2 regions of the Roseixanthobacter psychrophilus genome follow, and region 1 is predicted to be linked to the other one. Evidence: predicted binding sites of a transcription regulator. Region 1 holds the regulator's gene; the other holds the start of a gene.
The links. Region 1 encodes LexA, which represses DNA repair genes until DNA is damaged. Its sites were predicted from a motif close to TGTTCNNNNTGTGTTCNG; they were not measured.
Positions count from the first base shown of each region.

Region 2: V5F77_RS02005 (helicase-related protein) is a predicted target of LexA. The motif match lies at 4,743-4,760, and genes of this name have one in related genera.

Region 1 is NZ_JBAFWT010000020.1:42,250-57,950, reverse strand. It holds gene trpE (anthranilate synthase component I) at 1-429, shown strand, start outside; gene V5F77_RS17385 (anthranilate synthase component II) at 569-1,174, shown strand; gene trpD (anthranilate phosphoribosyltransferase) at 1,179-2,213, shown strand; gene trpC (indole-3-glycerol phosphate synthase TrpC) at 2,210-3,001, shown strand; gene V5F77_RS17370 (DUF2147 domain-containing protein) at 3,093-3,521, shown strand; gene moaC (cyclic pyranopterin monophosphate synthase MoaC) at 3,526-4,008, shown strand; gene V5F77_RS17360 (molybdopterin molybdotransferase MoeA) at 4,091-5,305, shown strand; gene lexA (transcriptional repressor LexA) at 5,443-6,159, shown strand; gene V5F77_RS17350 (ComEC/Rec2 family competence protein) at 6,249-8,534, opposite strand; gene gltX (glutamate--tRNA ligase) at 8,663-10,078, shown strand; gene V5F77_RS17340 (sulfurtransferase TusA family protein) at 10,075-10,350, shown strand; gene V5F77_RS17335 (M20 aminoacylase family protein) at 10,367-11,533, opposite strand; tRNA gene V5F77_RS17330 (tRNA-Lys) at 11,712-11,787, shown strand; gene V5F77_RS17325 (winged helix-turn-helix transcriptional regulator) at 11,956-12,327, shown strand; gene V5F77_RS17320 (sensor domain-containing diguanylate cyclase) at 12,357-13,625, opposite strand; gene V5F77_RS17315 (histidine phosphatase family protein) at 13,854-14,705, opposite strand; gene V5F77_RS17310 (hypothetical protein) at 14,832-15,179, shown strand; gene rpsI (30S ribosomal protein S9) at 15,354-15,701, opposite strand, start outside.
Region 2 is NZ_JBAFWT010000001.1:422,243-437,943, reverse strand. It holds gene V5F77_RS02020 (hypothetical protein) at 1-147, shown strand, start outside; gene fdxA (ferredoxin FdxA) at 460-795, opposite strand; gene V5F77_RS02010 (RNA-binding S4 domain-containing protein) at 882-1,190, opposite strand; gene V5F77_RS02005 (helicase-related protein) at 1,206-4,634, opposite strand; gene V5F77_RS02000 (hypothetical protein) at 5,004-5,333, shown strand; gene metX (homoserine O-acetyltransferase MetX) at 5,425-6,636, shown strand; gene metW (methionine biosynthesis protein MetW) at 6,644-7,297, shown strand; gene V5F77_RS01985 (class I SAM-dependent methyltransferase) at 7,227-8,033, opposite strand; gene gloB (hydroxyacylglutathione hydrolase) at 8,224-8,997, shown strand; gene V5F77_RS01975 (cupin domain-containing protein) at 8,994-9,431, shown strand; gene V5F77_RS01970 (hypothetical protein) at 9,490-9,717, opposite strand; gene V5F77_RS01965 (sulfotransferase domain-containing protein) at 10,007-10,948, shown strand; gene V5F77_RS01960 (NAD-glutamate dehydrogenase) at 11,215-15,701, opposite strand, start outside.

The sequences.
Region 1 (15,701 bases):
GAAGTCACCGACAGCTTCTTCATCGAGCGCTACAGTCAGGTGATGCACATCGTCTCCAACGTCGAGGGCAAGGTTGATCCGCGCTTCGACGCGCTCGACGCGCTGGCGGCGGGTTTTCCCGCCGGCACGGTCTCCGGCGCGCCCAAGGTGCGGGCCATGGAGATCATCGACGAACTGGAGAAGGACAAGCGCGGCATCTATGCCGGGGCCATCGGCTATTTCAGCGCCAATGGCGAGATGGACACCTGCATCGTCCTGCGCACCGCCGTGGTGAAGGACGGGCGCATGTATGTGCAGGCCGGCGCCGGGCTGGTGTATGATTCCGTGCCGCTGAGCGAGCACCAGGAATGCATCAACAAGGCCAAGGCGCTGTTCCGTGCCGGCGAGGAAGCGGTGCGCTTCGCCGCCGGCGCCAAAAGGGGCCAGTGACATGGCGCATCCGATCTCCTTTCGCGAGCGATGGCGTCAGGCTTGACCCTTCCGTCACCCCCGCGCTTTAACTCGGGGCGCAGCTCCCACTTTGTCGCGAGGAGCGCGCCTGCCCGGATCCGCCGGGCCTGGAGCCACGATGACCGCCGTAACGCTGATCGATAATTACGACAGCTTCACCTACAACCTCGTCCATTATCTCGGCGAGCTGGGCGCAAATGTCACCGTTCACCGCAACGACGCGCTGAGCGTTGATGAGGTGCTGGCGGAAAAGCCCGATGCCATCGTCATCTCGCCGGGCCCCTGCACCCCCACCGAGGCCGGTATCTGCTGCGATCTGATCGCGCGCGCCAGCACGCAGGTGCCGCTGTTCGGCGTGTGCCTCGGCCACCAGGCCATCGGCCAGGTGTTCGGCGGCGATGTGGTGCGCGCGCCCATCCCCATGCACGGGAAGATGTCGCAGATCCACCACGAGGGCCGCTCGGTGTTTCGCGGGCTCAACCATTCCTTCCTCGCGACCCGCTATCACTCCCTGATCGTCGAGCAGAACACCTTGCCCGCCGCGCTGGAGGTGACCGCGCGCACCGACGATGGCCTGATCATGGGCCTTGCCCACCGCACCCTCCCCGTGCACGGCGTGCAGTTCCATCCCGAGAGCATCGCCTCGGAGAACGGCCACGCCCTGCTGCGCAATTTCCTCGATATCGCCCGGGCCTTCAACGAAGGCCGGCGGGCACGGAGCTGACGCGATGGAACAGTTCCGCCCCCTGCTCGGCAAGGTTGCAACCGGCGCGGCGCTGACCCGCGAGGAATCCGCCTACGTGTTCGACAAGATGATGTCGGGCGAGACCACGCCCTCGCAGATCGGCGCCCTGCTCATGGGGCTGCGGGTGCGCGGCGAGACGGTGGAGGAGATCGTCGGCGCGGTGAGCGTCATGCGCGCCAAGATGCTGACCGTCGAGGCGCCCGAGGCGGCGGTCGACGTGGTGGGCACCGGCGGCGACGCCTCCGGCTCCTATAACATCTCCACCTGCGCCTCCTTCATCGTCGCCGGTGCCGGCGTGCCGGTGGCGAAGCACGGCAACCGCGCGCTGTCCTCCAAGTCCGGCGCGGCGGATGTGCTGGCGGCGCTCGGCGTGCGGCTGGACCTGACCCCCGAGGGCATTTCCCGCTGCATCGCGGAAGCCGGCATCGGCTTCATGTTCGCCCCGGCCCATCACCCCGCCATGAAGCATGTGGGACCCTCGCGGGTGGAAATGGGCACGCGCACCATCTTCAACCTGCTCGGCCCGCTCTCCAACCCCGCCGGGGTGACGCGGCAGATGGTCGGCGTGTTCGCCAAATCCTGGATCGTGCCGCTGGCCGAAGTGCTGCGGACCCTTGGCTCGCAGCGCGCCTGGGTGGTCAACGGCTCCGACGGCCTGGACGAGATCACCCTCTGCGGCGTCACCCACATCGCCTCGCTGGAGGACGACCGGATCCACACGTTCGAGATCGCGCCCGAGGATGTAGGCCTGCGCTGCGTTCCGTCCGAGGCGTTGAAGGGAGGCGACGCCGCCCATAATGCGGTCGCTCTGCGCGCCGTCCTGGACGGGGAGCCCGGCGCCTATCGCGATGTGGCGGTGATGAATGCGGCGGCCGCCCTCCTGATCGCCGGCCGGGCCGCGGACCTGCGCGAAGGCGTTGCGATGGCGCAGACCTCGCTCGACACGGGGTCCGCCCGCGCACGTCTGGAGACGCTTGTCATGATTTCGGACAAAGTCGCGCCCAAGGTGCCGTCATGAGCGACATCCTCACCCGTATCGAAGCCTATAAGCGCGTCGAGATCGCAGCCGCCAAGGCCGCCCGCCCACGCGCCGAAATCGAGGCGGCGGCACGCGCCGCAAGCCCGGTCCGTCCGTTCGCCGGCGCCCTGCGCGCGGCCCTGGACGCCGGCCGCACGGCGCTGATCGCCGAGATCAAGAAGGCCAGTCCCTCCAAGGGCCTGATTCGGGCCGACTTCGATCCGCCCGCGCTCGCTCGCGCCTATGAGGCCGGGGGCGCGACCTGCCTTTCGGTGCTCACCGACACGCCCTCGTTCCAGGGCGCGCCGGAATTCCTGATGGCCGCCCGCGCCGCTGTCTCGCTGCCGGTGCTGCGCAAGGATTTCATGTACGACACCTATCAGGTGGCGGAGGCGCGGGCCTGGGGCGCCGACTGCATTCTCATCATCATGGCCGGCGTAGATGACGCGCTGGCCCGCGATCTGCTTGATGCGGCGACCGCCTACGGCATGGACGCCATTGTGGAAGTCCATGATTCCGAGGAGTTGGACCGGGCGCTTGCCCTGCCCTGCACGTTGGTCGGAATCAACAACCGCAATCTGCGCACGTTCGAAACCACGCTGGCAACCAGCGAGAGCCTGGCGCCCCGCGTGCCGAAGGACCGGATCTGCATCGGCGAGAGCGGCATCTTCACGCAGCAGGACGTGGCGCGGCTCGCCGGCATCGGCATCGGCACGATCCTGGTGGGCGAAAGCCTCATGCGGCAAACCGATGTCGCATCCGCGACCCGAACGCTGCTTGCGGCGTAAACTTGCCGTATACGTCACCTTGAAGTCTAATGCCGTCCCGTCCACCCGCCAACGAGGTGGATGCGCAAATGACGACCAAGGGAGAATGCTCATGAAGACGCTGCTTCTGGCGGCCGCGCTGTCCATCGCCGCCCTTCCCATCGCCGCCCTGCCCGCGCGCGCCGCCGATGTGACCGGCACCTGGGCGACGCCGACCAAAAACGGACTGGTAGAGATCACCCGGTGCGGCAGTTCCGTGTGCGGCCGGCTCGTTTCGTCCGACGGCATCAAGGCCGACCCGGGCCTGAAGGATGTCAATAATTCCAACGCGGCCCTGCGGACCCGCCCGCTGAAGGGCCTGCAGATTCTCCAAGGCTTCGCAGGTGGCCCGGCCGAATGGACGGGCGGCGAGATCTATAATGCCGACGACGGCAAGACCTATAGCGCCACCTTGCGCCTCGACGGCGACAATACGCTGAACGTGCGCGGGTGCGTGATCGTGCCCTTCTGCAAGACCCAGACCTGGACCAGGAGCCGCTGACGCCATGTCCGAACTGACCCACCTCGATGCCCAGGGCGCCGCGCGCATGGTCGATGTCGCGGACAAGGCGGTGACCGCGCGCGAGGCTCTGGCGGAGGGCCGGGTCATCATGGCGTCCGAGACGCTGGACCTCATTTTGTCCGGCAATGCGAAGAAGGGCGACGTCCTCGGCGTCGCCCGCATTGCCGGCATCATGGCCTCCAAGCGCACGCACGAGCTGATTCCGCTCTGCCATCCCCTGATGCTCTCGAAGGTCGAGGTGGAGATAGCGCCGGATGCCGCCCTCCCCGGTCTCGTGGTGCGCGCGCGGGTGAAGGTAAGCGGCCAGACCGGCGTCGAGATGGAAGCGCTCACTGCGGTTTCCATCGCCTGCCTGACCATTTACGACATGGCGAAGGCGGCCGACCGCGGCATGCGCATCGAGGGGGTTCGCCTGTTGGAAAAATCCGGCGGACGCTCCGGCGAATGGCGCGCCGCAGGCGCCTGAGCGAATTCAGATCGAAACCAGTCAAAGACCGTGGTCGTTGGTATAACGCATCCGAACGCATAATGGATTCGGAGCAGGCGACATGGCCTTGATGCCCGTGGATGAGGCGCTTGCGCTTGTGGTGGCGGGCATCGCTGCGCTGCCGGTCGAGAGCGTGAGCGTGGCCGAGGCCACCGGCCGGGTGCTTGCAAGCGATCTCTGGGCGTTGCGCAGCCAGCCGGCGGCCGACATGTCGGCCATGGACGGATACGCAGTTTCCAGCGCCGACATCGCAGAGGTCCCGGCCACGCTGCGGGTCATCGGCGAATCCGCCGCCGGCCGTCCTTTTGCCGGCACGATCGCGCCGGGCGAGACGGTGCGGATCTTCACCGGGGCCTTGCTACCGCACGGTGCCGACACGGTGGTGATCCAGGAGAACATCACCCGCGACGGCGCAACCATCACCACGACCGTGCATACCGCCCCGCTGCGCAATGTGCGCAAGGCCGGTTTCGACTTCCCGGCCGGCGGCCTCATCCTACGGGCAGGGCATCGCCTCACCGACCGCGACGTGATGCTGGCCGCTGCCGCAAATCATGCGCGCCTTGATGTTCGCGCCCGGCCGAAGGTGGGCATTCTGCAGACCGGCGACGAACTGGTGCGGCCCGGCTCGGGAACCGGCGCGCTCTCGGAGGTGGTGGTCTCGAACGTGTACGGGCTCGCCGCACTTGCGCGCGCCTGCGGCGCGGAGCCGGTGGATCTCGGCCTGGTGGGTGATTCCCTGGAGGCCACCCGCGCCGCCATCCGGGCTGCGGCCGAATCGGGGGTCGACGTGCTGGTGACCTCGGGCGGCGCCTCGGTGGGCGAACACGACCTGATCGCGCCCGCGCTGCGGGACGAAGGGGTCGCCCTCACCATTCACAGAATCGCGCTGCGGCCGGGAAAGCCGCTGATGTTCGGCGCGCGCGGCGCGATGCAAGTGCTCGGGCTGCCGGGCAATCCGGTCTCCGCCTATGTCTGCGCGGTGCTGTTCCTCACCACCTTGCTGAACGCCCTGCAGGGCGCCTCCAGGCTGGCACCGGAGCCCCGGCCGGCACGGCTCGGCGCGCCCACCCGGGCGAACGATTCCCGCATCGATTACATGCGCGCTACCCTCTCCCATGCCGAGGACGGCGCCGTGTGCGCTACCCCTCTGCCGATCCAGGACAGCTCGATGCTCTCGACCCTCGCCGCGGCCGATTGCCTGCTGATCCGCCCCGCCTTTGCCCCTCCGGGCGCGGTGGGCGACCCCTGCATGATCCTCCCGTTTCCCTCCTGAAATACCGTTTACGAGATGTTCACCCTTGCGGAACACAAAAGGAACAGCTAATGCTTGTTCATGATTTGTTTCGTTTTCTGTGATGTCTCTCGGGCATCGCTTGAAAAGCGGAAATTGGGATGGGGGCGGACGAGGCCATGCTGACGCGCAAGCAATACGACCTTTTGCGTTTCATCCATGAGCGCTTGAAAGAGACCGGCGTTCCTCCCTCTTTCGACGAGATGAAGGAAGCGCTGGATCTTCGCTCCAAGTCCGGCATTCATCGCCTGATCACGGCGCTGGAAGAGCGTGGCTTCATCCGCCGCCTGCCAAATCGCGCCCGTGCCTTGGAAGTGGTGCGCCTGCCCGACAGCGCGGCGCCTGGCCTTGCGGCCAGTCGCTCCTCCGGCGGCGGGCGTGGCTTCTCCCCGAGCGTGATCGAGGGCAGCCTTGGACGGGTCCGCCCACCGATGGAAGACGAGGATGCCTCGCCCACGGTCACCGTGCCGGTTATGGGCCGCATCGCCGCCGGCTCGCCGATCTCGGCCATACAGACGCGCAGCCATACCTTGAACGTGCCGCCGGAAATGCTTGGCTCGGGCGAGCATTTCGCCCTTGAAGTGCGCGGCGACAGCATGATCGAAGCCGGCATCCTCGATGGCGACACGGTGCTGATCCGCAAATGCGATACGGCTGAGACCGGCGATATCATCGTCGCTTTGGTGGACGACGAGGAAGCCACCTTGAAGCGCCTGCGCAAAAAGGGCGCCTCCATCGCCCTCGAAGCTGCCAACCCGGCTTATGAGACGCGGATCTTCGGTCCCGACCGGGTGCGCGTCCAAGGCCGGCTCGTGGGATTGATGCGCCGTTATTGAGATCTTCTCGGGCGGCCATCCCTGCCCGCCAGATGTTTTAATCCCTTGAGCTTCGCGCGCTCCCCTCTCTCCCGAATGCGACGGCTGAACTAGCGCAAGGCATCCTCCTGCGCCTGCGAGGCGGAGTTCGATGCCGTCGACGGCTCTGCCATAGGCGGCAACAGTGGCATCCAGGGCCTCTGTCGCTGGGGCGTGCGGGCTGGCGCGACGCGCCAAAGCTCCTCGGGGCGCATGGCGCCGGCGACGTGGAACAGCGCGAGGGTCCCGGTGCGCGCCATGTCTGTCGGTGTGACCACCTGCGCCGGGCATTTGATGGGGGCGGGATTGGGGCTCACCACCAGAACCGCATTCAGGCAATCGGCTTCCAGCCCCTCCGGGCGACGCGAAACAGCGACGATGCCGCCGGACGTGCGGGCCGTGCATCCCATCCGGTCGCAAAGGAAGGCGTCGGCGAGGCCCGGGGATTGCGGGCTGCGTGCATCGCTCTCGCGGCTCAGCCATTGCTCCGCCACCATCTTGTTCGCGGACGCCCCGAGGATCGAGAGCGTCCCGTCCGCGATACGCACCGCCACCGTCCGCCCATCGGGCGCGATGAGAATATCGGGGCGCAGCGGGGCGCCGCCGAGCAAGAAGGCCGCGGCGGCGGGAAGCAATGCAATCGCCGCCAGCCGGGTGCGCATGAGGCACAGGCACAACAGGGCAAGGCTCAGGACAAGGACCGCCACCGGGTTGAACCAATCGGTCCTCAGGCCCGCGCCGGGCAGCGCAGCGACCCGGTCGGAGACCGCGACCATGATGTCGATGCCGACGCCCATCACCGGCCACGCCAGGGAATCCCAGCCGAACGGCAGCAGCAGAACCCCGAGCAGGCCGAACGGCATCACGAGAAAGCTCACCGCCGGCATGGCCGCGAGATTGGAGAGAAGGCCATAGGCGCCGACCCGGTGGAAATGCAGCGCCCCATAAGGCGCCGTCGCAAGCCCCGCCACCAGCGAGGTCAGCGCCAGGGTGCCGACGAACAGCGCGGCTTTCAGCGCGGCGCGTCCCGCCAAGCCGTGCGCCGCCCAACCGAGCCGCAGCGGGCGCAGGCGTTCGAACGCGGCGATAAGCGCCAGTGTCGCCGCGAACGACATCTGCATGCCGGGATCGAGCACCGAGACCGGGGCGATCGCCAGCACCAGCACCGCCGCCACCGCGACGCTGCGCAAGGTCAAAGCGGCCCGCCCCACCATCACCCCCAGCAGCACCAGCCCCAGCATGAGAAACGAGCGCTGCGCTGCGACGTCGTTTCCCGACAGCACGAGATAGGCCGCGCTCCCGAGCAGCGCGCATCCCGCCGCCAGGGATTTCACCGGTGCTCCCAGCGACAGCGGTGGAAATAGTGCGAGCACGCCGCGCACCAGCGCAAACAGCGTGCCCGCCACCAGCGCCATGTGCAGGCCGGAGATGGACAGCACATGGGTGAGGCCCGACAGGCGCATGCTCTCCTCGACCGCCGGGGTGATCGAGGAGCGGTCTCCGGTCACCAAGGCGACCGCGATGTCGGCGGCGGAGCCGCGCAGCACGCGACGGATCTTCTCGGCGAGCGCTACACGCACCCCATGAACGGTTGCGGCGATCTGCACGCTGAAGGGCGGCGCGGTGGCAAGTGCGATCGGCTTCGGCGGACCCAAGGAGAAGCCGACCGCATCGATGCCGGCGAACCAGGGCGCGCGGCCGAAATCATGGGCGCCCGGCATCGCCGGCCCGAGCGGCGGCAGCAGGCGGGCGGGCAGGCTCAGGCTCGCCCCCACCTGCGGCGCCGAGCCGCGCGGCAGCGACAGGCGCACCCGCTCGGGCTTCACATCGAGCCCCTTGGCCTTGGCGGTCTCGACCCGTAGGATGATGCGGTCGGCGCTCGCCCGCTTCTCCAGATGCTCCACATAGCCTGTCAGCTGAACGGTGCCGGCCGGCGGGATGAGGACCGGGCGGGCGATGCGGGCGGTCTGCAGGCAGGCCATCGTGAAGCCGCAACTGAGTGCGAGCACCGCGCTCAGCGCGGCGAACGAGAACGCCCGTGCGCGCGCCGCGATGGTTGCCGCCAGCAGTGCCGCCGTCAGCACGAGGCTGGCGACAAGCGAGGGCTCCTGGTCCGCGCCGAAATAAAGCAGGATCCCGGCCGCGAACAGCACCGGCAGCCACAGCACCAGGCGGCCCGCCTCCGCCTCCGCCATAAGGTCGGCGATGAGGGCGGCGCCGAACCGCGCGCGCAGGTCCGCGAGGAACATGGTCGCGCGCAGCCTTGGCACCGCGCGGCCGGTCCACGCAAGCGCGCGCGCCGCGCCCTTCGCGGCGCGCGGCGGGTCTTCATCGCCGGTGTGTGATGTCCTTGCCATGCCCCCGCGTTCCCCAACGCGCCGGCCTATGCTACACGGGCGCCGCCCGCGCGCCACATGCCGCCGGTCCATACGGCACCTCCGGCGGCGCGCCGCCCCGCTCCAGACCCCCTTTTCGGCGGACCTTCATGTCAGAGATCGTTACGCGCTTTGCTCCCTCCCCCACGGGCTTCCTGCACATCGGCGGCGCCCGTACCGCGCTGTTCAACTGGCTCTATGCCCGCGCCAAGGGCGGCAAGATGCTGCTGCGCATCGAGGACACCGACCGCCAGCGCTCCACCAAGGAAGCCATCGACGCGATCCTCGACGGCTTGAGCTGGCTCGGCATCGAATGGGACGGCGACACGGTCTATCAATTCTCCCGCGTCGCCCGGCATCAGCAGGCGGTCGCGGACATGCTGGCGCTGGGCAATGCCTATCCTTGCTATGCCACGGCCGAAGAGCTGGAGGAGATGCGCGAGACCGCCCGCAAGGAAGGCCGTCCGCCGCGCTATGACGGCCGCTGGCGGGATCGCGATCCCGCCGAGGCCCCCGCCGACCGCAAGCCGGTGATCCGCCTGCGCGCCCCGCAGGAGGGCGAGACCGTGATTCACGATCTGGTGCAGGGCACCGTCACCTTCCCGAACAAGGATCTGGACGATCTGGTCCTGCTGCGCTCCGACGGCACGCCCACTTACATGCTCGCCGTGGTGGTGGACGATCACGACATGGCCGTCACTCACATCATCCGCGGCGACGACCATCTGACCAATGCCGCACGCCAGACCCAGATCTATCGCGCCCTCGGCTGGGACGTGCCGCAGATGGCCCATATCCCGCTGATCCACGGGCCGGATGGCGCCAAGCTCTCCAAGCGCCATGGCGCGCTCGGCGTCGATGCCTATCGCGCCATGGGTTATCTGCCCGCCGCCCTGCGCAATTATCTGGTGCGCCTCGGCTGGAGCCACGGCGACCAGGAAATGTTCTCCACCGAGGAAATGATTGCGCTGTTCGATCTCGACCATGTGGGCCGCTCGGCCGCGCGGTTCGATTTCCAGAAGCTGGAGAACATCAACGGCCATTACATCCGGGCCAGCACTGACGATGAGCTGTTCGACGCCGTGATCGCCCTCATCCCCTATCTGCCCGACGGCGCCGAGCGGCTGGCGAAGCTGACGGAGGACCACAAGGCGCAATTGCGCGCCGCCATGCCCGGCCTGAAGGAGCGGGCAAAAACACTGGTGGAGCTGCTGGACAATGCCGGCTTCATCTTCGCCGAACGCCCCTTGCCGCTGGAGGAGAAGGCCAGCGCGCTTCTTAGCGACGAGGCGCGGGCCCATCTCGGCGCGCTGCTGCCGGCTTTGGCGGCGGCGGAATGGACCGTGCCGGCCACCGAGGCCGTGGTGCGCGATTATGCGGCGGCGGCGGGCATCAAGCTCGGCGCCGTGGCCCAGCCTCTGCGCGCCGCCCTCACGGGGCGCACCACCTCGCCCCCCATCTTCGATGTTCTCGCGGTGCTGGGGCGCGAAGAGAGCCTCGCGCGGCTCCAGGATCAGGCCACGTGATCGGCCCGTTTCCGCGCAAGCCGCCCGCCGAGGCAAGCGCTGCACCTGAAGTGCATCTCGACCTCAAGGGGCTCAAATGCCCCTTGCCGGCGCTGCGCACCCGCAAGGCGCTGGCGGCGTTGGCGCCGGGCGCACGGCTGGTAGTGACCTGCACCGATCCCATGTCCGTCATCGACATTCCCCATATCGCGCAGCAGACCGGCGATATCTTCGAGGGCCGGACGGTGGAAGCCGGCATCCTCGAGTTCCGCATGCGCAAGGCGGCGAAATAGCCGCGCTCAGCCGCGCTCAGCCCGCCCTCAACGCGCTTTCCACCAGCCGCACCCAATAGGAAGCGCCGAAGGGGATCGCAGCATCGGCGAAATCATAGGCCGGATGGTGCAGCCCGGCGCTCGGGCCGTTGCCAATGAAAATATAGGCGCCTGGGCGCGCTTCCAGCATATAGGCGAAGTCCTCCGCCGCCATCAGCGGCGGGGCGGCCCCGTTCACCTGCGGCGCGCCGGCCACCTCTTCCGCCACGCGCTGGGCGAAAGCGGTCTGGGCGGGATGGTTGATGGTGACGGGATAGCCCTCCACGAAATGCACCTCGGCCTTGGCGCCGAACGCGCTCGCGACGCCCTCGGCGATCTGCTTCACCCGTTCGCGCAATTGCAGCCGCACCGCCGGCGAGAGGCTGCGCAGCGTGCCGGTGAGTTTCGCGCTTGGCGGCAGCACATTGTCCGCATCGCCCGCATGGAACATGGCGATGGAGACCACGCCGGACTCCAGCGGATCCAGATTGCGCGCCACGACCTGCTGCAGCGCGGTCACGATGGAGGCACCGGTCAGCACCACGTCGACGCCTTCGTGGGGCTTCGCGGCATGGCTGCCCTTGCCCTCGACAATGATTTCAACGTGGTCGGCGGAGGCCATGATCGCCCCTTCGCGCATGCCGAAGCAGCCCACCGGCAGGCCCGGCAGATTGTGCATGCCATAGACCTCGTCGATGCCGAACCGCTCCATCAGCCCGTCCTGAACCATGGCGCGGCCCCCCGCGCCACCTTCCTCCGCCGGCTGGAACACCATGATGGCGGTGCCGGCGAAGCTTCGGGTCTCGGCAAGATGACGCGCCGCGCCGAGCAGCATGGCGGTGTGGCCATCGTGGCCGCAGGCATGCATCTTCCCGGGCGCCTGCGAGACATAGGCAACGCCGGTCCGCTCCAGGATCGGCAGGGCATCCATGTCCGCCCGCAGCGCGATGGTGCGGCCGGCGCCGCTGTTTCCGCGGATCACCCCGACAACGCCCGTCCGGCCGATTCCGGCCACCACCTCGTCGCAACCGAAGGCACGCAACTGCTCAGCCACGAATGCCGATGTGACGGGCAGATCGTATTGCAGCTCCGGCGTCTGGTGGAGCTGCCGGCGCCAGGCAGTGATTTCATCGGCCGCATCCGCGAGCCGGTTGATGACGGGCATGAAGGGCCTCCCTCTCAGCCGGATGGTGCGCGCGGGCGGGGGATGTGGTCAATGGCGTGGGTGGCGGTAATAAGGCGCACTGCAGCAAAACCGTGGCGAGTCGTCGCCGCAGCACACAGGCAGTTTCCCTTAGCCACCTTGACCCTGCGGCCCGCGCAGCCTAACACCCATGCCCAGTGAGCCCGTAGCTCAGCCGGTAGAGCACGTGACTTTTAATCATGGGGTCTCGGGTTCGAATCCCGACGGGCTCACCACCATCTCAAAATCATTGTCGTCGGATATGCAGCCGGCGGTTTCGCGCCGTCGGTGCAGAGGCATTCGGCCGGCCCTTCGCTCACGTTGTCGCAGCGAACGCCGATGCTTATGTTCAGCGAACACGTAACCGTCACATCGGCGACCAGAGGGCCGAAAAGGATACCGCCATGCCGCGCGTCCGGCACTACAGGCTTGATTGCAGCCCCGGCTGCGCCGTGGAAGCGACGCTTAGCCTGATCGACGGCAAGTGGAAGGGTGTGATCCTCCACCACCTCCTCGAGGGAACGCTGCGCTTCAGCGAGCTGCGCCGCCGCCTGCCGAGCGTGACCCAGCGCATGCTCACCAATCAGTTGCGGGAGCTGGAGGCGGACGGGCTGATCACGCGGCGTGTGTTCGCGCAGGTTCCGCCCAAGGTGGAATACAGCGTCTCCGAGCGCGGGCGGAGCCTGGCACCGGTGATCGCCGCCCTCAAGGCCTGGGGCGACGAGAACGTCATCCTGCCGTCCCGACTTGCAACCGAGGCGGACGAGGCGGCCTGAAACGCGCCGTCGCCCTCGGCTGGGGCGGCCTACGCGACGAGGATTTCCATCCGGTCGCGGCCGCCGTTCTTGGCGCGATAGAGCGCCTCGTCGGCATGGCGCATGAAATCGAAAACGTGCAGCCGCGCGGCATTCCGCGCCGTGCAGATTCCGATGCTCGCGGTCACCTGTTTCAGAAACGGGTGGAATTGCTCCCAGGGTTCTAGCGCCATGGCTGCACGGACCCGGCAACCAACCTCGACCGCGCCTTCTTCGCCGGTATTCGACAGCAGGATCGCGAATTCCTCGCCGCCGAAGCGTGCCGCGACATCCGCGGATCGGCGCACGGCCTCCTGGACGAGACTGGCGGTGCGCCGCAGGCAATTGTCGCCGACCACGTGGCCGAAGCGGTCATTCACCGATTTAAAGTGATCGATGTCCACCAGCAGCAGGGAAATGGTGGCATTGTCGCGGCTGCATCTGCGCCATTCCTCATCGAGCGCGGCATCGAAACGCCGCCGGTTCGCCAGTCCGGTCAGCCCGTCGGTCGTGGCCATCGCCGCGAGGTCGGCAAGGGCGCGCTTGAGCACCGTAATGTCAGAATGGGTGAAATAACCGATCCCGCTGGCCGTGCGGCGCGCGATGACCCGCCTCCAGCGGCCACCGGGCAGTTCGACCTCGAACGGCGTGCCGGCGAACAGCATGTTGTCCAACATCGACTGCTCCACGGCGCGCTCCGTGAAGCCGGCCTTTTCCCAAGCCTGCCGCACCACTTCAACGAGGGTCGATCCAACCACCGAGACGCCGTCCTCCAGGTCATAAAGCGACCGGAACTCCTTGTTGGTGGCGACGATCTTGTCGTTCTGGTCCAGAACCATCGCGCCGTCGGCGATATAGTCCAGCAAGTCGATCGGAAACTCGTTCCATGCGGTCGGCTCGGGCGTGTCGTGATCTTCCGACAATTGATGCCAGATGCGAATCCTCTGGCCATCATGGGTCGGTTGCGAGGCGACGCGAAGCCGCCGGCCGAGGTGGGTGAATATGAAAGGGCGCGTCTGGGTCCGATGACGGCTCACCCCTTCGTCAATATAACGCTCGATGAACGGAAGCTCTTCTTCGGTCAACCGGCCGGTGTAAAAGCGTCGCAGGTTTTCGCGATAGGGTTCACCAGTGTAGACATGAGACGCATGCTCCGGGAAAAATCGGATAAATGCTGAGTTCCAAAGAATCGTACGATCTTCGGCATCAAAAAGACAAAAAGCAATGTCTATACTGTCAAGAAGAGATGATATTAAGAGATAAGTATTTTGATCCGACACGAAATTCCTCGGACGATAGACAACGTAAGCAATATTAGGTCACACCAAACCAGAATAACAAGAATTTCCTTCAGCGGTATTTAAGTAGTCACGGACATCGCGATGCCGGGACGGATTATCGATTACGGCCTTCCCCAAACCGGGCATTTCCGTCGGGCTGTCATGGCAAGGGGGAGGCAACGCGAGGAGGCACGGTCGATGCACCTGCCGCTGCACCACCGCAGCCCGTCACAATACGCAGCGCGATGCCGCCGTCAGGCCATTGGGGGCGCCCCATTCATTGCTCGGCAGACCAGAAAAAGCGCCTTCGAACACCTGCCGCTTGAGGGTGAAGCGCACCGGCTTTCCGTCCGCGTCGAAGTCTACGATCCAGAAATAATCATAGGTCGCGAAAGGCCAGCTCGCCGGCACCTCCGGGAGCGTACCGAGCTTCAGCAACTGGCGCAGCGTGACAGCCGCGCCGGGATTGGCGGCTTCAAGTTCGGCATCGGCAATATGGTCGTGCTCCCACACCATGACGACGGTCTTGCCGCTCCAGCGCGGATCGGAGAGCACGTCATCCACCGCCTGTTGGGTGCGACTCGTGACCAGCCGCGTGAAATCCATCTTGCGCTCGGCCTTTGCCGAGTCGCTCACGGCCCTCTTCGGCTTGGGTTGCGCCGGTGGGGAGGCGCTGGCCGATGGCGCGCCGGGCGCTGGCGCCTTGCGCACCTTCCCGCGCGGACCTGCGGATGCGCTCGGCAAGGCGGTATACATAACCACCGGCTGGGCCCAGGTGGCAGCGGCGGGCGCGGCGAGTTCCATCGTGTGAAGCGTCACGGCGAAGAAGGCGGCCGGACCCTCGCCGGACGCGAACAGGGAGTTTGCAGCGCCCTTGCCGAGATATTGAGCCGCAAGCGCCCGCGCCCTTTCATTGCCGACCGAACAGAGGCGATAGGCATCCTGCTTCTCCCCGTGCCGCAGGATGATGATGCGGGCGGGCGCAGCATCCGCGGGTGGGGCCGTGAAAAAAGCCGCTGCCGTGACGCCGAAAACAAGAAGGCTGCGAAAAACCAGGCGCGAGAAGCAAAAAGCGGGCATGAATCGACCCTCAAGGCGGTGCGGGGTGACCTTACCAAAAGTCCGACGGAGCGCCATGCCGATGCGGTCGCTTGCCAATGTCCGCGCCCTCGCCTATGCGGAGCGACGCCATTGTCGGGGGTTTCCATGCAGAAGGTCTGGTCTTGGGTCGGAGGCGTCACCCTCTGCACGCTCGGCGTCGCGCTGGTCGCGGCGGTAGCTGATCGCGCCGTCGCTCAAAGCTCCAACCCGCCGCACATCACCATCCAACCCCACAATCCCAATGTGATCCACCTGCCTGTGATCCCACAGGGCAGCTATCTCGATCCCGGCCCGGGCGCGCCGATCCGTCCTGACGTCAGCTCTGGCGACGGTCGCAATGAGGATTATGTCTTCCCGCCGAATCTCGACGGCTATATGGGCTCCTCGCCTCCTGGCGATCCCACCGACAATGGTCAGTGGAGCCCGCTGCCCGGCGATACCCCGAGCTTCTGAGCGCCGGGCCACCCCTCAGCGCGTCGACGCGCGGGACCGCGCGCCTGGGCCACCCTCCAGGCAGCACGCCGACGCTGCCACCGCTCCGGGGCACACCACCAAACGCAAGGCATAAAAAAACGGCGGGGCAAAACCCCGCCGTTCTTCTTTTCGATCCCGCAAACGCGGAAAAGATCAGCGCTTCGAGAACTGGAAGCTGCGGCGAGCCTTGGCGCGGCCGTACTTCTTGCGCTCGACCACGCGGCTGTCGCGGGTCAGGAAGCCGCCCTTCTTGAGCGGGCCGCGCAGTTCCGGCTCGTAATAGGTGAGCGCGCGGGAAATGCCGTGGCGCAGCGCGCCGGCCTGGCCGGAGAGGCCGCCGCCGGAAACCGTGCACACCACATCATACTGCTCTTCGCGGGCCGCAGCCTGGAACGGCTGGTTGATCATCAGGCGCAGAACGGGACGGGCGAAATAGGTCACCACGTCGCGGTCGTTCACCATGATCTTGCCGGTGCCGGGGCGAATCCAGACGCGGGCGAC
Region 2 (15,701 bases), on a different contig from region 1:
AGGACGGCGGACGCGCAGCCACCGCTCGGCGGCACGATCTATCAGGAGCTTGAGCCGCTCCGCGCGGCGCCGTTCGGCCGCGCCTATCTCGATGCACAGGGGGCGCTGGCGCTCTCGCAATATGAAATTCTGGACGCGCTGCCCTGATCCGATGGGCGGCACACGGCGCGCGGAAAACTGTCAGCACTGGCCGCGCCGCAACCTCGCGTCCCGGCCAAGTGCAGCGCCTACGGTGCGGAACGCGTCCCGGCCAAGTGTAGCGCCTTTGGCGCGGAACGCGAGCCGGGACCCAGCGCGACGACACCGCCGCAGGCGCTTCCTCAAAGGAGCGCGCGGCGGAGAAAGCGCGCGGCGCGGTTTGCCTGCTGCGCAGGAACCTTGCGCTGGGTCCCGGCTCCGCGCTCCGGCGTTGCCGTCGCTGGGCCGGGACACGGGTGGGGATGCTTCCGGCGCAAGGGCTCAGTCGCCCTCGCCGGGCTCCGGGGAGAACAATTCTTCCTTGCCGGGCTTGCCGTCCCATTCCTTGGCGTCCGGCGGAGCGTCGCGCTTCAAGGTGATGTTGGGCCAGGTCTTGGCGTAATCGGCGTTCAGCGACAGCCATTTCTCCAGGCCTGGCTCGGTATCGGGCTTGATCGCCTCGGCTGGGCACTCGGGCTCGCACACCCCGCAATCGATGCATTCATCGGGGTGGATCACGAGCATGTTCTCGCCCTCGTAGAAACAGTCCACCGGGCACACGGACACGCAATCCATGTACTTACAGCGAATGCAGTTCTCGGTGACGACGTAGGTCATGGCTTGTCCCTTTCGCGCGTCGCACTACTCCAGCGCGGCGCAGCACGCAAGCGAGGCAAAGTCCCGCACACATGCTTTTTACTTTTTCAGGCTGTTATTTCGTCAAATAGCTCACTGGCGGATGTAGCATCTCCGCGCCGCTCGATAAAGGCGCGTACGCGCAGCACGCGCACGCCGTGATCGAGGGCCACGGTCACCACCTGGCCCTCGCGCACGCCATAGCCCGCGCTCAGCACGCGGGAGCCGTCGATGCGGACATGGCCGGCCCGCACCAGCCCGGCCGCGTCGCTGCGCGCGCGGACCACCCGGGCATTCCACAGCCAGCGGTCGATGCGCTGGCGCTGGGGGGCGCCGGGCGCGGGGAAATCCCCGCCCGGCGCGTCGTGATCGTGCAGATCGTCCTTGGCCACTCAGCCGCCTTTCTTGTCCGCCTCCATGCGCGCCTTCAAGGCGGCAAGTGCGGCGAACGGACTGTCGGGGTCGGCCGGCTTCTCGCGACGGCGGTCCGAATGGACCTGCACCCGCTCGGGGCGCGGGGTGCGGGGCGCATCGCCTTCGCGCGGCGGGCCGCTGCGGAACGGACGATCGTTGCGCGGCGGACGCTGGCCCTGGCGCTCACCTTGCCGCTCGTTCTGCCGCTCGGCGGGGGCTGCGCCCTCGGCCGCGGGCGCGGCGGCGACTTCAGGCCCACCCTCGCGCGGACGGTCGAAGCGGCGATTGGGGGGACGGCCCTCGCGCCGCTCACCCTCGCGGCGTTCGCCGCCGGACCGCTGGCCCTCGCGCTGGCCTTCCCGCTGACCTTGGCCTTCGCGGGCGCCATGCTGGGGCCGCTCGCGGCGCGGTGCGCCGGGCGGACGGCCGGGCCGCCACACTTCGATCAGGGCTGGCTCGCCGGTGACTTCGGCGATCGCCGCTTCCATGGCTTCACCGGTGATCTCGGCGGTGGCCTCGGCACCGGTCGCGGCATCCTCGGCGGCCGGCAGTTCGCTGCTGGCAACCGCGTCGACGATCTCCGCCTCGGTCTCCGGGGACGGGCTGGCCTCGGCGGTCTCCTCGGCGGGCGCGTCGACGGCTTCCACCTCGACGACCTCTGCCTCGATCCCCTCTGCCTCAATCACCTCGGCCTCAGTCACCTGGGCTTCGTCTGTCGCGGGCGCGGCGGCATCGGCGGTCATTTCGGCCGGGGCGTCCTGAACCGGGGCGTCCTGAACGGTGTCGGTCGCGGCCTCCGCCGCTGGCGATGTGGCCTCGTCGCCGCTGGTCTCATCGGGGCCGAACAGCAGGTCGGCCTCGATGGCGCCTTCCGGCGCCGGGGCCAGCTCAAGGGCGGGGTCGGCCACGGGCGCCGCGGGTGTCTCGGCCTCGGCCGGCGGGGCCTCGCGCTTCTCCATGCGATAGCCGAGCGAGCGCAGGATGGAGGCGAAATCCTCTCCCGAGCAGCCCGCCAGCGAGGTCATGCCCACGGTGACGGTGAACCCGCGCCCGTCGACCGCACCCGGCGGCTTGGGGCCGGGGGAATTGGGCCGCCAGGCCAGCGCCGGGCGAATCAGGTCGGCGAGGCGCTCCAGAATGTCCACGCGCACGGCCCGTTCGCCGCACACGCGGAAGCCGACGGCGCGATACAGGCTCTTGTGGATCTCATGATCCACAGGAATGGAGGTGCGACCGCTGGCGGCGAGATGGGGCAGTTCGTCGAGCCCCTTCTGCGCAAGGCCGCCGTGCTTCAAGGCGAACAATTCCGCCGCAAGTGCGCGCGGCGCCGGCTTCAGCAGGCCGGGCAGATAGATGTGATGGGCGCCGAATCGCACGCCATAGCCGCGCAAGGTGGCGCGGGCGGCCTGGTCGAGGGTCTTCATCTCCTCGGCCACGCGGCTGCGTTCCAGCACGCCGAGCGCCTCGACGATCTGGAACGCGATGCCGCGCCCGATGCCGGTGATGTCCTCGGCCTCGCCCAGCTTCAGCAGCGGGCCGAGCAGCTTTTCCACATGGGCCTTCAGCCAAAGCGCGAGGCGGGCTTCCACCTGCTCGCGGGCCGGGCCGGTGAGGTGCTCGTCGGAAATGACCTTGAAGCGCGGCTTCAGGACCTCGTCGCCGGGAATCAGCTTGGCGATCGGCTCGCCGGTCCAGCGGATGGTGCCGTCGGCGGTGAGCACGAAGGCTTCGTCCACCGCCTGGCCCACGCGGGTGGCGCGCGCCTCGATCTCTCCCGCGAGCGCCTTCTGGGCGGCAGCCCGCAGCGCTTTCGCTTCCTCTCCCCCGGCGGCCGGGTCGGGTGCGAACTGGAATCCCTGGAGGTGGCCGATCACATGGCCCTCCACTTTAACATCGCCGGTCTTGCTGATCTCAGTCTCGAGCATCGTATTCTCTCGCAGGCGTCGCATGAGCACGCTGGTCCTTCGATCCACGAACCGCTGCGCCAGCCGTTCGTGCAATGCGTCGGAAAGCTTGTCTTCGACCCCTCTTGTGACGCCTTGCCAGTGCTCCGGATCCGTGAGCCAGTCGGGGCGGTTGGCAACGAAGGTGAGTGTCCGCACCTGCGCGATCCGTCTCGACAGCGTGTCGATGTCTCCTTCCGCGCGATCGGTCAAGGCGATTTGACGTGCGAACCATTCATCGGGGAGTCTTCCGCCATCTCCGACATGGCCGAAAATGGTGGAAACCAGCTCCGCATGGGCACCGGGAGAGATCTTGCGATAGTCCGGCACCTGGCATGCGTCCCAGAGCCGCGCGATGGCGGCAGCATTGGTGGCGCGTGCCGCTACGTCCGCGTCCTTGCTCATGATTTCGAGCACTTGCACGTCGTCCGCCGTCGGCGCGCGGGTCAAACCCTCCTCGCGCGGGGGGACCGAAAGGCTCTCCATCAAGGATTTGAGGGAGGTGAAATCCGGCACCGCGTTGCGCCATTGCAACACTTTTGCCGTGTCAAAAACATGACTTTCCAGTCGCTCCACCAATTCCTGATCGAGCGGCGCGCAGCGGCCGGTGGTGCCGAAGGTGCCGTCGCGGGTAGCGCGGCCGGCGCGGCCGGCGATCTGCGCCATCTCGGCCGGGTTCAGGCGGCGGAATTGCCAGCCGTCGAACTTGCGATCGGAGGCGAAGGCCACATGGTCCACATCCAGATTGAGGCCCATGCCGATGGCGTCGGTGGCCACCAGATAATCCACCTCGCCGCTCTGGTAGAGTTCCACCTGGGCGTTGCGGGTGCGCGGAGACAGCGCACCCATCACCACCGCCGCACCGCCGCGCTGGCGGCGGATCAATTCCGCGATCGCATAGACCTCCTCCGCCGAGAAGGCGACGATGGCCGAGCGCGGCGGCAGACGGGTGATCTTCTTTTCGCCGGCGAAGGAGAGCGTGGACAGGCGCGGCCGCACCGAGACCGTGACGCCGGGCAAGAGCTTTTCCACAAGCGGCCGCATGGTGGCCGAGCCGAGCAGCAGGGTTTCGAACCGCCCGCGCCGGTTCAGCAGGCGGTTGGTGAACACGTGGCCGCGATCGAGGTCGCAGGCGATCTGAATTTCGTCGATGGCGACGAACGCCACGTCGAGATCGCGCGGCATGGCCTCGATGGTGGCCACCCAATAGCGCGGATGGGGCGGCTTGATCTTTTCCTCGCCGGTGACAAGCGCCACCTGCTCCGGCCCGACCCGCTCGACGATGCGCTGATAGACCTCGCGCGCCAGCAGGCGCAGCGGCAGGCCGATCAGCCCGCTCTCATGCCCGAGCATGCGCTCGATGGCGAGATGGGTCTTGCCGGTATTGGTCGGCCCGAGCACCGCGGTCACGCCCCGCGCCCGGATCGAGCGCGGCAAGACGGCCAGCTTCGTCACATCGTCCATCAGCGCGCGGGGTCCGCAGATCTTCAGGGAAAGGTTCTCGACGGCAAGGCCCTTGAGGCAGGGCTCTGTACCATATCGGGGCAGGAAGGCCAGGATGCTACCCCGCAGGGGAACATGGGCGGAACAAAGGCCGAGCGAATCGCTGACACGGCGCCGATGCCGTTTCGTTCTCCCTTCCGGCCCGCGTCCCGGATCGGGATCGCGCCGGCGAGCGGGAGAACGAACCCGGATGAAACCGGGACCGAATCGGCAAGCGTGGCAGATGCGCCTTTTGTTCACGGGTATGAGGGAACCGCTGCCGCGCCGCCCGTGTTATGGCAAGAACCAGACGCCCCGCGTGTGTCGGGGCCGCGTCGGTGGGAGGAAAATATGCGCAGCGCCCTGTCGAAGACCCCGGTCCTGGCCGCAGGCCTGGTCCTGACCAGCCTGGTCCTGGGCGGCGGCCTTGCCCCGGCGTTCGCCCAGGGCCAGCCCCTGGACGTGCGCCCGGCGCCGCAGGCCACAGTGCCCGGCAGCGCCACCGATACCACCGGCAGCGTGCGCACCCCCGCCCCCTCCACGGGGGCGGCCCCGCTCTCGCCGCGCGGTGCGCCGCAGGGCATCAGCGAAGTGCCGGTGGAACCCAGCCCCGCGATCAATCCCGGTCGCAACGCGCTCGGCTGCCCCGATTTGGACCCGCTCTGCCAGAACAGCCGCTGACCCGTCGTCTGCGTGCGCCGCGCGACGCGCGTGGCTTCACGCCTGCGTGCGCGTGCTTGACACAGGCAAGGGGGCGTCGCTTCTAGGGGAAATGGAAAATCTGGCCGAACCAACGGCTCCAACCACGGAAGCGGAAGACGCCCTCGCCCGCCGCGAAGCCGACCAGCCGCACTCCCCTGTGGTGCGGTTCGGGCGGGATCGCCCGCTGCGGCTCGATGCCGGGGTGTCCCTCGACCATCTGCAGATCGCCTACCAGACCTATGGCGAGCCCAATGCCGCGCGCACCAATGCGGTGCTGGTGTGCCACGCCCTGACCGGCGACCAGCATGCCGCCAATGCCAATCCCGTCACCGGCAAGCCCGGCTGGTGGGAGACCCTGGTCGGCCCCGGCAGGCCGATCGACACCGAGCGGTTCTACGTCATCTGCGCCAACGTGCTGGGCGGCTGCATGGGCACCACCGGGCCGGCCTCGCTGAACCCGGCCACCGGCCAGCCCTACGGCCTCGACCTGCCGGTGGTGACGATCCGCGACATGGTGAACGCCCAGGCCATGCTGCTCGATCATCTCGGCATCGAGCGCCTGTTCTGCGTCGCCGGCGGCTCCATGGGGGGCATGCAGGTGCTGCAATGGGCGGCGAGCTATCCCGAGCGGGTGTTCGCGGCCCTGCCGATCGCCACCGCCGCGCGCCATTCGGCACAGAACATCGCCTTCCACGAGGTCGGGCGCCAAGCGGTGATGGCCGATCCCGAATGGGCCGGCGGCCATTATCTCAAGCAGGGCCATACGCCCCATCGCGGCCTCGCGGTGGCGCGCATGGCGGCGCACATCACCTACATGTCGGACCAGGCCCTGCATCGCAAATTCGGCCGCCGCCTGCAGAACCGGGTGCTGCCCACGTTCGGCTTCGACGCCGATTTCCAGGTGGAGAGCTATCTGCGCCACCAGGGGGAATCGTTCGTCCAGCGGTTCGATCCCAATTCCTATCTCTATGTCACGCGGGCCATGGATTATTTCGATCTCGCGGCGGATTACGACGGCGTGCTGGCCAATGCCTTCCGGGGTTCCAAGACACGCTTCTGCGTCGCCTCGTTCACCTCCGACTGGCTGTTCCCCACCGAGGACAGCCGCGCCATCGTGCATGCGCTGAACGCCTCGGGCGCGAGCGTCTCGTTCACCGAGATCGACAGCGACAAGGGCCATGACGCCTTTCTGCTGCATGAGCCGGAATTGTTCGCCATCGCCCACGGCTTCCTCGACAGCGCCGCCAAGGCCGCCGGCCTGCCGGCCGCGCGCAGCCGGTGAGGGCGACATGGCGGTGAGGGAAGCGGTGCAGGACGAACCGGCGGTGCGCTTCTCCTCGGTGCGCGTCGACCTGATGGTGATCGCCGACATGGTGGCGCCGGGGTCGCGGGTGCTTGACGTCGGCTCCGGCGACGGCGCGCTGCTGGACCTGCTGGCCACCGTGCGCGGCTGCGACGCGCGGGGTATCGAACTGTCGCGCGAGGGGGTGAATGCCGGGGTGGCGCGCGGTCTCTCGGTGGTGCAGGGCGACGCCGACGTGGACCTTGCCCATTATCCCGACGACGCGTTCGACTATGTGATCCTCTCACAGACCCTGCAGGCGACCCGCCGCCCGCGCTGGGTGATGGAGCAGATGCTGCGCATCGGCCGGCGCGCCATCGTCTCGTTTCCGAATTTCGGCCACTGGCGCTCGCGCTTCGACCTGCTGCTCTACGGGCGCATGCCGATCACCGACAACATGCCTTATTCCTGGTACGACACGCCCAATATCCATTTTTGCACCATCCGCGACTTCGTCGCCTTGGTGGAGGTGCTGGACGCGCGCATGGAAAAGGCGGTGGCGCTGGATTCCTCCGGCCACCCGGTGCGCTTCAACATGCCGTGGTGGGTGTGGAACCTGCTGGGGGAGCAGGCGGTGTTCCTGCTGAGCCGGAACGATTGAGCCTCATTCGTCCCGCCGGCACCCCCTGGCCGAACACCGGGTCCAGCATGGGCGCGAGGGCGGGGCGCTTGATCGCGGCCGGGCGGTAGAGCTGCTTTGTCGCCTCCACCACATGGACCCCGGCGAACGGCAGGGAGAGCCGGCCGCCGACCCGTTCCCAGGCCACCGCCGTGCGCAGCAGCCAATTGTTGGAGACGGGCGGAAAATATAGCGCCTCGTCCCAGCCCGACGGGGTGAACAGGGCTTCGCGCAGCAGCCGCACCACCTGCCCGCGCGAGAACGGGCGGCCATTGCCGAACGGGGTGGTATCGAGCCGGGCCCAGACTCCGCGCCGGTTGGGCACCACAGCCAGCAGCCGCCCGCCGGGCGCCAGCACGCGCCAGACCTCGCGCAGCATCTCGGCCGCGTCGGGCGTCATCTCCAGCAGGTGCACCGCCACCACGCGGTCGATGGACGCATTGGGGAGCGGCAAGGCGGTCTCGTCCGCGAGGGCCGCGAGGGTGGGCGCGGCGGAGGGCCAGCGCACCACGCCCTGCGCCGCCGGCATGATGGCGATGCAGCGTTCCGCCTCGCCCCGGAACACCCCGAGATAGGGCGTCGCATAGCCGATGCCGAGGACCGAGAGGCCTTGCACATTGTTGAACCGGGCGCGCACGGCGCGGCTGACCAGCCGACGCGTCACAACCCCCAGTGGCTGGGCGTAGAAACTGCGCAGATCCACGACATCGAGATACATGGTACCCCTTTCAAGATCGCTTCTTATAGCATGGCGGCACGCGGCGCTGACGCTGCGACCATCCGGCCGGCTTGCCCTCACCAGTAGGCGTGATACTCAGGTGCAAGCTCCCGCGCAGGTTCAACGAACGTGCCGCGCAGGTTCAGCGAATGCCCCGCGCGGGCTCTTTGACGCAGGGAGGACGCCACCCATGTCGGCCGAAATCCGGATCATCCCCTGCCTGAGCGACAATTACGCCGTGCTCCTGCATGATCCCGCCACCGAGGCGACGGCGGTGATCGATGCGCCGGAGGCGACACCGATCCTTGAGGCGCTGGATCGCGAGGGCTGGCACCTCACCCATATCCTGGTCACCCACCATCATGCGGACCATGTGGATGGCGTGCTGGCGCTGAAGGCGCAGTTCGGCGCCACGGTGGTCGGCCCCAAGCGCGAGGCGGCGGGCATCCCCGGCATCGACGTGGAGGTGGTGGACGGCGACCCGGTGGCCGTCGGCTCGCTGATCAGCCGGGTGATGGAGACGCCGGGCCATACCGCCGGGCACATCGTCTATCTGTTCGAGGGCGAGCGGCTGCTGTTCGCCGGCGACACGCTGTTCATCATGGGCTGCGGCCGGCCGATCGAATGCGACCCGCCGGTGCTCTGGCATTCCCTGGTGCGCCTGCGCATGCTGCCGGACGATCTCGCGGTCTATTGCGGGCACGAATACACCGTCGCCAACGGCAAGTTCGCGCTCTCCGTCGATCCGGAGAACGGCGCGCTGCTGGGCCGGGTGGGCGAGGCGGAGGCCGCCCGCAAGGAGGGGCGCCCGACCATCCCCGCCCTGCTGGGCGACGAGAAGCTGACCAACCCGTTTCTGCGCGCCGACGATCCGGCCATGGCCGAGCGGCTGGGCCTTGGGGAATCGGACCCCTCGGCGGTGTTCACCGAGTTGCGCGCCCGCAAGAATGTGTTCCGGGGATGAGCGGCGCCGTTGCCGCCCTGTCGGCGGCCGAGGTGATCGCCGCTCTGGGTCTCCAGCCCCATCCCGAGGGCGGCCATTTTCGCGAGACCTTCCGCGAAACCGCGCCGGACGGCGGGCGCGGCGCCTCCACCGCCATCTATTTCCTGCTGGCGGCGGGCGAACGCTCCCATTGGCACCGGGTGGATGCGAGCGAGGTGTGGCACTGGCATGCCGGAGCGCCGCTGACCCTCTCCATCGCCTCACCCGGCGGCCCGGTCCGCCATCTGCGCCTGGGGGCGAACCTTGGCACGGGCGAACGGCCGCAGGGCGTGGTGCCGCCCGGCCACTGGCAGGCGGCCGAAAGCCTGGGGGCCTGGACGCTGGTGGGATGCACGGTGGCGCCGGCGTTCGATTTCGCCGGGTTCGAACTGGCTCCCTCCGGCTTCACGCCCTGAACCTGGCCCGGCCCCCTTGCCGGTGGGCCGGCTTGGGGAGGGTTGAGACGTCGAGTGGTCAGTCGCGCTGGAAATGTCCGGGCGTGAATACCCACACCACGAGCCCCTTGATCTCCCATTTCGGCGGAACCCAGCGGGGGCTGAGGGGGGCGGAGGCCTCCGCCTGCACCTGTCTGTGAGGCTTGGCCTTTGCGGTGGCGGGAGCGGTCGCGCCGTCCTGCGCCGCCAGGGCGGCACCGCAATATGTCGCGAGAAGCACCGGTAAGGCTGCGCGCGGTATCTTCATGTTCAGGTCTCCCAAGATCCAGCAAAGGGCGATATGACGTAACGTCAATCTTCCGTAAGGTGCTGTTTCCAAAGCCTCGACTGTTCCCCGAGGCGTGCTGGCGATCATAGGCGCGCAGGACACCGAGAAAGTTTTGTAAAAATAGCGCGGGGCGCCTCCCATACCTCCTGAACTTTACGCTAAGATTACAGCCCGTTCACTCATTCGTGTGGTCACGCGCGAAAATGTGTGCACGTCCACTTTGCGCCGGCGGGACGCTCCCGCCCGGTGCAGCCAACGGGGATGCACGATGGGAAAGTTCGCGCAGAAGATGGAGCGCGCCTGGGCTGTCCTTCGCTGGAGATATCTCCAGACGGGCGCCTTTCCCTACCATGAGCGCAGCTTTCTCGGGCGCATCGGCAATTGGGACGACAAGGGGATGCGGCCCCTCGTCATTGTGCAGTCGCATCGCCGCTCGGGCACGCATTTCCTGATCGACGAAATCCGCGCGCGCTTCCCCGTGGCGCGGGAGTGGATGCACCTCGACGGTGACTTCTTCGCCCGTCTGATGCACCTGCCGGTGGTCATCAAGAGCCACGATGCGTTCTATGGCGAGAAGCTGAAGGAGCGCCGGCCGTGGCATTCCTACATGCACTGGGTGGCGGCAAGCTCGCTCTACAGCAATGCCAAGCACGTCTATATCGTGCGCAATCCGCGCGACGTGCTGCGCTCGCAATTCTATTTCGACCTGAAGGGGCACGAGCCGGGCTACCGCATCGATCCCGAAACCGATTTCGCCACGTATGTGAAGTCGACCTCCGCCCGCGACCCCGCAGGCAAGCTCAATCAGATCGGCTATTGGTGCGCCCATGTGAAGGCGTGGCACGAGCGGCCCGAGGCGCATCTGCTGCGCTATGAGGATCTCCTCGCCCAGCCGCAGGTGGAGATGGAGCGCCTTTCGGACTATCTCGGCCTGGAACTGCTGAAGCCGCGCACGGTGAAAAGCTCCGCCATCGGCCGCAAGACCACGGAACGGCGTTCCAAGGAGAAACAGGCGGTCTGGGGGCCGGAGCAGGAGCGGCTGCTGGAAGTCGAACTGGCGCGGCATGGCCTGCCGGACTTCGGCTATGGCATCGCCGCGCCCGCACCCGCGATCCGCACCACCCCGGTGGAACCGGAGGGGCGCAAAGGCGCGCGGCCTTTTCCGCGCGGCGCGCGTCCCGTGTCCAGCCCTGACTCCGTCCTGACCTGATTTCTGTCCTGACCTGATTTCCGTCCCGATCTCGCGCTGGCCGTCGCGCGGCCAAGGGGGCGCAACCAAGGGGCGCGTGGCCAAGGGCGCGCGACGCAGGACGCGGCGAGCGGGGCAGGCGGAACGCGCAGGCAGCCAGGAAAAAGGCGGCCGGACCGGCCGCCTTTCGTGTCATCGCCTTTGCAGCGTCGCCTTTGCAGCGTCGCCTTTGCAGCGTCGCCTTTGCAGCGTCGCCTTTGCAGCGTCGTCTGCCGCGCCTTTGCAGGTCAGGCGCGGACCAGATCGCCCAGCAGGTTTGCCGTCAGCGTCACCTTGGACAGGCTGAAGCCCGAGGCGAGGATGTCCTGCACCGTGGCGCGGGTGCGATCGATCTCCTTGCGGCGGCGTTGGACATAGGCCTCCACCCCCTCTTCGCCCGAGCCGGTGGCGAGGATTTCCCCGGTCACCTGTCGCACGAAGGCTTCGATCTGACCCAGCGCCCGGTCGAGGGCGAGGCGGTCGTAATAGTCCGGCGCCGTGATGGTCCGCGCCGCCCCGACGATTTCGTCCACCGCGAAATAGCGCCCGGCGGCGAAGAAGGTCGTGGCGGCATCCTCGATCGACCGGCCGGTGGTCTGCGACAGCACGGCGATGTCGGAGGCGGCGGAGAGCGCGCGCAGCAGGGCGATGCGGCGGGCGAGATCTTCCGGCACGCGCTTTTCCACCAGCGCCGCGGTCTGCCGCGCGCCGGCCAGGCGCCAGGCTTCCGGCAGGCTGGAATCGAGCGCGGCGGCGACCGCCGCGATGGCGCCGCGATAGCGCGCCACCACCGCATCGAGCCCGGTGCCGAGGTCCACATTGCGCAGGAACCATACCGTGCGGCTGAGCGCGAGATCCTGCACCTCGGCATAGAGCTGCAATTGCACCGCGCCGTCGATCTGGTTGTCGAGGACATCGATGGCGGCGTTCAGCTCGGTCAGGCCGAAACTATCGCGCACCGCCGCATAGGCGCGCACCACGCTCGCCGCATCCATGCCGGTATGGTCGCTGATGCGCGCGATGCAGGCCGGGCCACCCTGGTTGATGATGGCATTGGCAAGCCCGGTGGCGATGATCTCCCGCCGCAGGCGATGGCTTGTGATGGCATTCGGGAAGCGCTGCTCGATGGCGGTGGGGAAATAATGTTCCAGCTCTTCCGCGAGATAGGCGTCGTCCGGCACGTCCGAGCCGAGCAGCTCGGAATAGAGCGAGATCTTGGCATAGGCCAGGAGCACCGCCAGTTCCGGCCGGGTCAGCGCCTCGCCCCGCGCGCGGCGTTCCTGGATCTCGGCGTCGGAGGGCAGGAATTCCACCCCGCGATCCAGTTCGCCCCGCAGTTCCAGCATTTGCATCAGCCGCTGCTGGAACGCGAGGTCGCCGACCCCGCGCCGTTCGGCGAGCGAGATTGCCAGCGTCTGCAGATAATTGTTCCGCAGCACCAGCAGGCCGACCTCCTGGGTCATCTCGCCCAGCAGGGCGGCCCGGTCGGGCGGGGAGAGCAGGCCTTCGGCCACCGGAGTCGACAGCGCGATCTTGATGTTCACCTCCACGTCGGAGGTATTCACGCCGGCGGAATTGTCGATGGCGTCGGTATTGAGCCGCACGCCGTGGCGCGCCGCCTCGATGCGGCCGCGCTGGGTCATGCCGAGATTGGCGCCTTCGCCCACCACCTTCACCCGCAAGTCGCGCGCGGCGATGCGGATCGGATCATTGGCGCGGTCGCCGGCCTGGGCGTCGGTTTCGCTCGCGGCGCGCACATAGGTGCCGATGCCGCCGAACCAGAGCAGATCGGCCTTGGCCTTGAGGATGGCGCTCATCACCTCGGTGGGCGTCGCCTCCAGCTTGTCGAGCCCGAGCACGGCGCGGGCCTGCTCCGACAGGGGGATGCGCTTGGCGGTGCGGGGATAGATGCCGCCGCCCGGGGAGATCAGGGCCGGATCGTAATCGGCCCAGCTTGAGCGGGGCAGGGCGAACAGGCGCGCGCGCTCCGCGTGGGAGGCGGCGGGATCGGGCTCGGGATCGAGGAAGATGTGGCGATGGTCGAACGCCGCCACCAGCTTCAGCGCGCTGGAGAGCAGCATGCCGTTGCCGAACACGTCGCCGGACATGTCGCCGACGCCCACCACGGTGATCGGCGTGGTCTGGATGTCCACGTCGATTTCGCGGAAGTGGCGCTTCACCGCTTCCCAGGCGCCGCGGGCGGTGATGCCCATGGCCTTGTGGTCGTAGCCCACCGAGCCGCCGGAGGCGAAGGCGTCGTCGAGCCAGAAGCCGTGTTCCTGCGACAGGCCGTTGGCGATGTCGGAGAAGGTGGCGGTGCCCTTGTCGGCCGCGACCACGAGATAGGGATCGTCGCCGTCGACGCGCACGGTCAGCGGCGGGTGCACCACCTCGCCGCCCTTGAGATTGTCGGTGATTTCCAGCAGAGCGGTGACGAAGATCTTGTAGGCGGCGATGCCTTCCGCCTGGATCGCGTCGCGCGAGCCGCCGATGGGCAGGTGCTTGGGCACGAAGCCGCCCTTGGCGCCCACCGGCACGATGACCGCATTCTTCACCTGCTGCGCCTTCACCAGGCCGAGCACCTCGGTGCGGAAATCCTGCGGCCGGTCGGACCAGCGCAGGCCGCCGCGCGCCACATGGCCGAAGCGCAGATGCACGCCTTCGACCCGGGGCGAATAGACGAACACCTCATACATGGGCCGGGGCAGGGGGAGCCCCTCCACCTTGGCACTGTCGTATTTGATGGCGATGGCGCCCTTGGGCCGGCCGTCCCCATCCACCTGATAGAAGGTGGTGCGCAGCGCCGCGTCCACGAGATTGACGAAGCGGCGCAGGATGCGGTCCTCGTCGAGCGAGGACACGTCGGCGAGGGCCGCCTCGATCTCCTCGCGCGGCGGCGCGGCACGGGCGGCGCGGGCCTGCGGGCTCGCATCGAGGCGCGGATCGAATGAGGTGTGGAACAACTGGACGATCCGGGCAGCCACGTCCGCGTGGTTGATCAGCGTGGTCCACAGATAGTCCTGGGAATAGGGAATGCCGGCCTGCCGGAGATAACGGGCCAGCGCACGGGCGAGCGCGACGTCGCGCCAGCCGAGGCCGGTGTCGAGCACCAAGGCGTTGAAGCCGTCGTTCTCCGCCTCGCCGCGCAGCACGGCGGTGAGCAGATCTTCCAGCCGGGCGGCCGAGCCGGACACCTCGATGGTGCCGGCATCCACCCGTTCCAGGGTCATTTCATGCAGCCAGGAGCGGCGCACCTCGGTGTCGGCGCCGCACACCGGCTCGATATGATAGGTGCGCTCGTTGATCGCCTTGAGGCCCATGTTCTCCAGCATCGGCACGCGCTCGGAGAGCGGGAGCGGCCGGCCGAAGGAGAGCAGGCGCAGCGAGATGCGGTTCGCGGGGTCGCCCGGGCGGCGGTAGAAGTCGAGCGCGATCGGCCGCTCGGGGGAGAGCCGCTCCAGCCGCTCGATGTCGGCGACGGCGGTCTCGATCCCGTAGGCGGCGATGTAGCCGGCGTCGAACGCATCGCCGTAGCGCTCGAACAGCAGGCCGGCATCGCTGACGCCCGGCGCCTCGCGCAGCGCCTGGCGCAGGCGGTCGCTCCAGGAGAGCACGTCCTCGGCCACGGCGGCTTCCAGCGCGAAGCGATCCACCTCCGGCGTGCGGCCTTCGCGCCGGCCGATGATGTAATGCACGCGGGTCAGCGGCACATCCGAGAGGAAGGAAGGCGAGGCGGCCGAGACGTGTCCGCCGAAGGCGGCGGCGAGGCGTGCGCCGATCTTGTCGCGCAGCGCCGCGTCGAAGCGCTCGCGCGGCACATAGACCAGAACCGAGACGAAGCGATCGAACGCATCCACCCGCGGCAGCACCCGCACGCGCGGGCGGTCGTAGAGCGAGAGGATGTCGCGGGCGAACACCAACAGGGTGGTCGGGTCGATCTGGAACAGGTCGTCGCGCGGATAGGTTTCGAGCACGGTGCCGAGCGCCTTGCCCGAATGGCTCTCGCGGTCGAGCCCGGCCTCTTCCACCACCATCTCCACCTTGCGGCGCAGATAGGGGATCTGGCGGACCGAGTCGGTATAGGCGGTGGCGGTGAACAGGCCGATGATGCGCAACTCGCCCAAAAGGCGGCCATCGTCGGCATGCAGCTTCACGCCGACATAATCCAGGAACGCGCGGCGGTGCACCCGCGAGCGCAGCGAGGATTTGGTGACGATCAGCGGCAACGGGCCGGCGAGGAACTGGCGGATTTCCGGCGTCGTCACCACCGCTTCCTCGCCGAGGCGCAATTCGTGCACCTCGCGGTCGCGCAGGATGCCGAGGCCCTCCTCGGCGACTTCCAGGCCGCCGTCGGCGGCAAGCGCATAGCGGCGCACGCCGATGAAGATGAAATCGTCGCTGGCCAGCCAGTCGATGAAATCGGCGGCTTCCTTGCGCTCTTCCTTGGAATAGGGCTGCGACTTGCGGCGGAAGCCTTCCGCCGCCTGCCGCACTTCGGCACGCATGGCCTGGAAATCGGCATTGGCGGCGCGCACGTCGGCGAGCGTCTTGTCGAGCGCGGCCTTGAGCGTCTCGCGCCCCTCGGCGGTTTCCAGCGCCTGGATATGTATGTGGATCAGGCTTTCGCGGGCGGAGCGCTTGCGGCCCTGGGAGAGGTCGGTCTCGATGCCGGTGGCCACGCCATCGCCATTGCGCTCGACGGCGAAGATGGGATGGGTAACGAACTTCGGCTCGA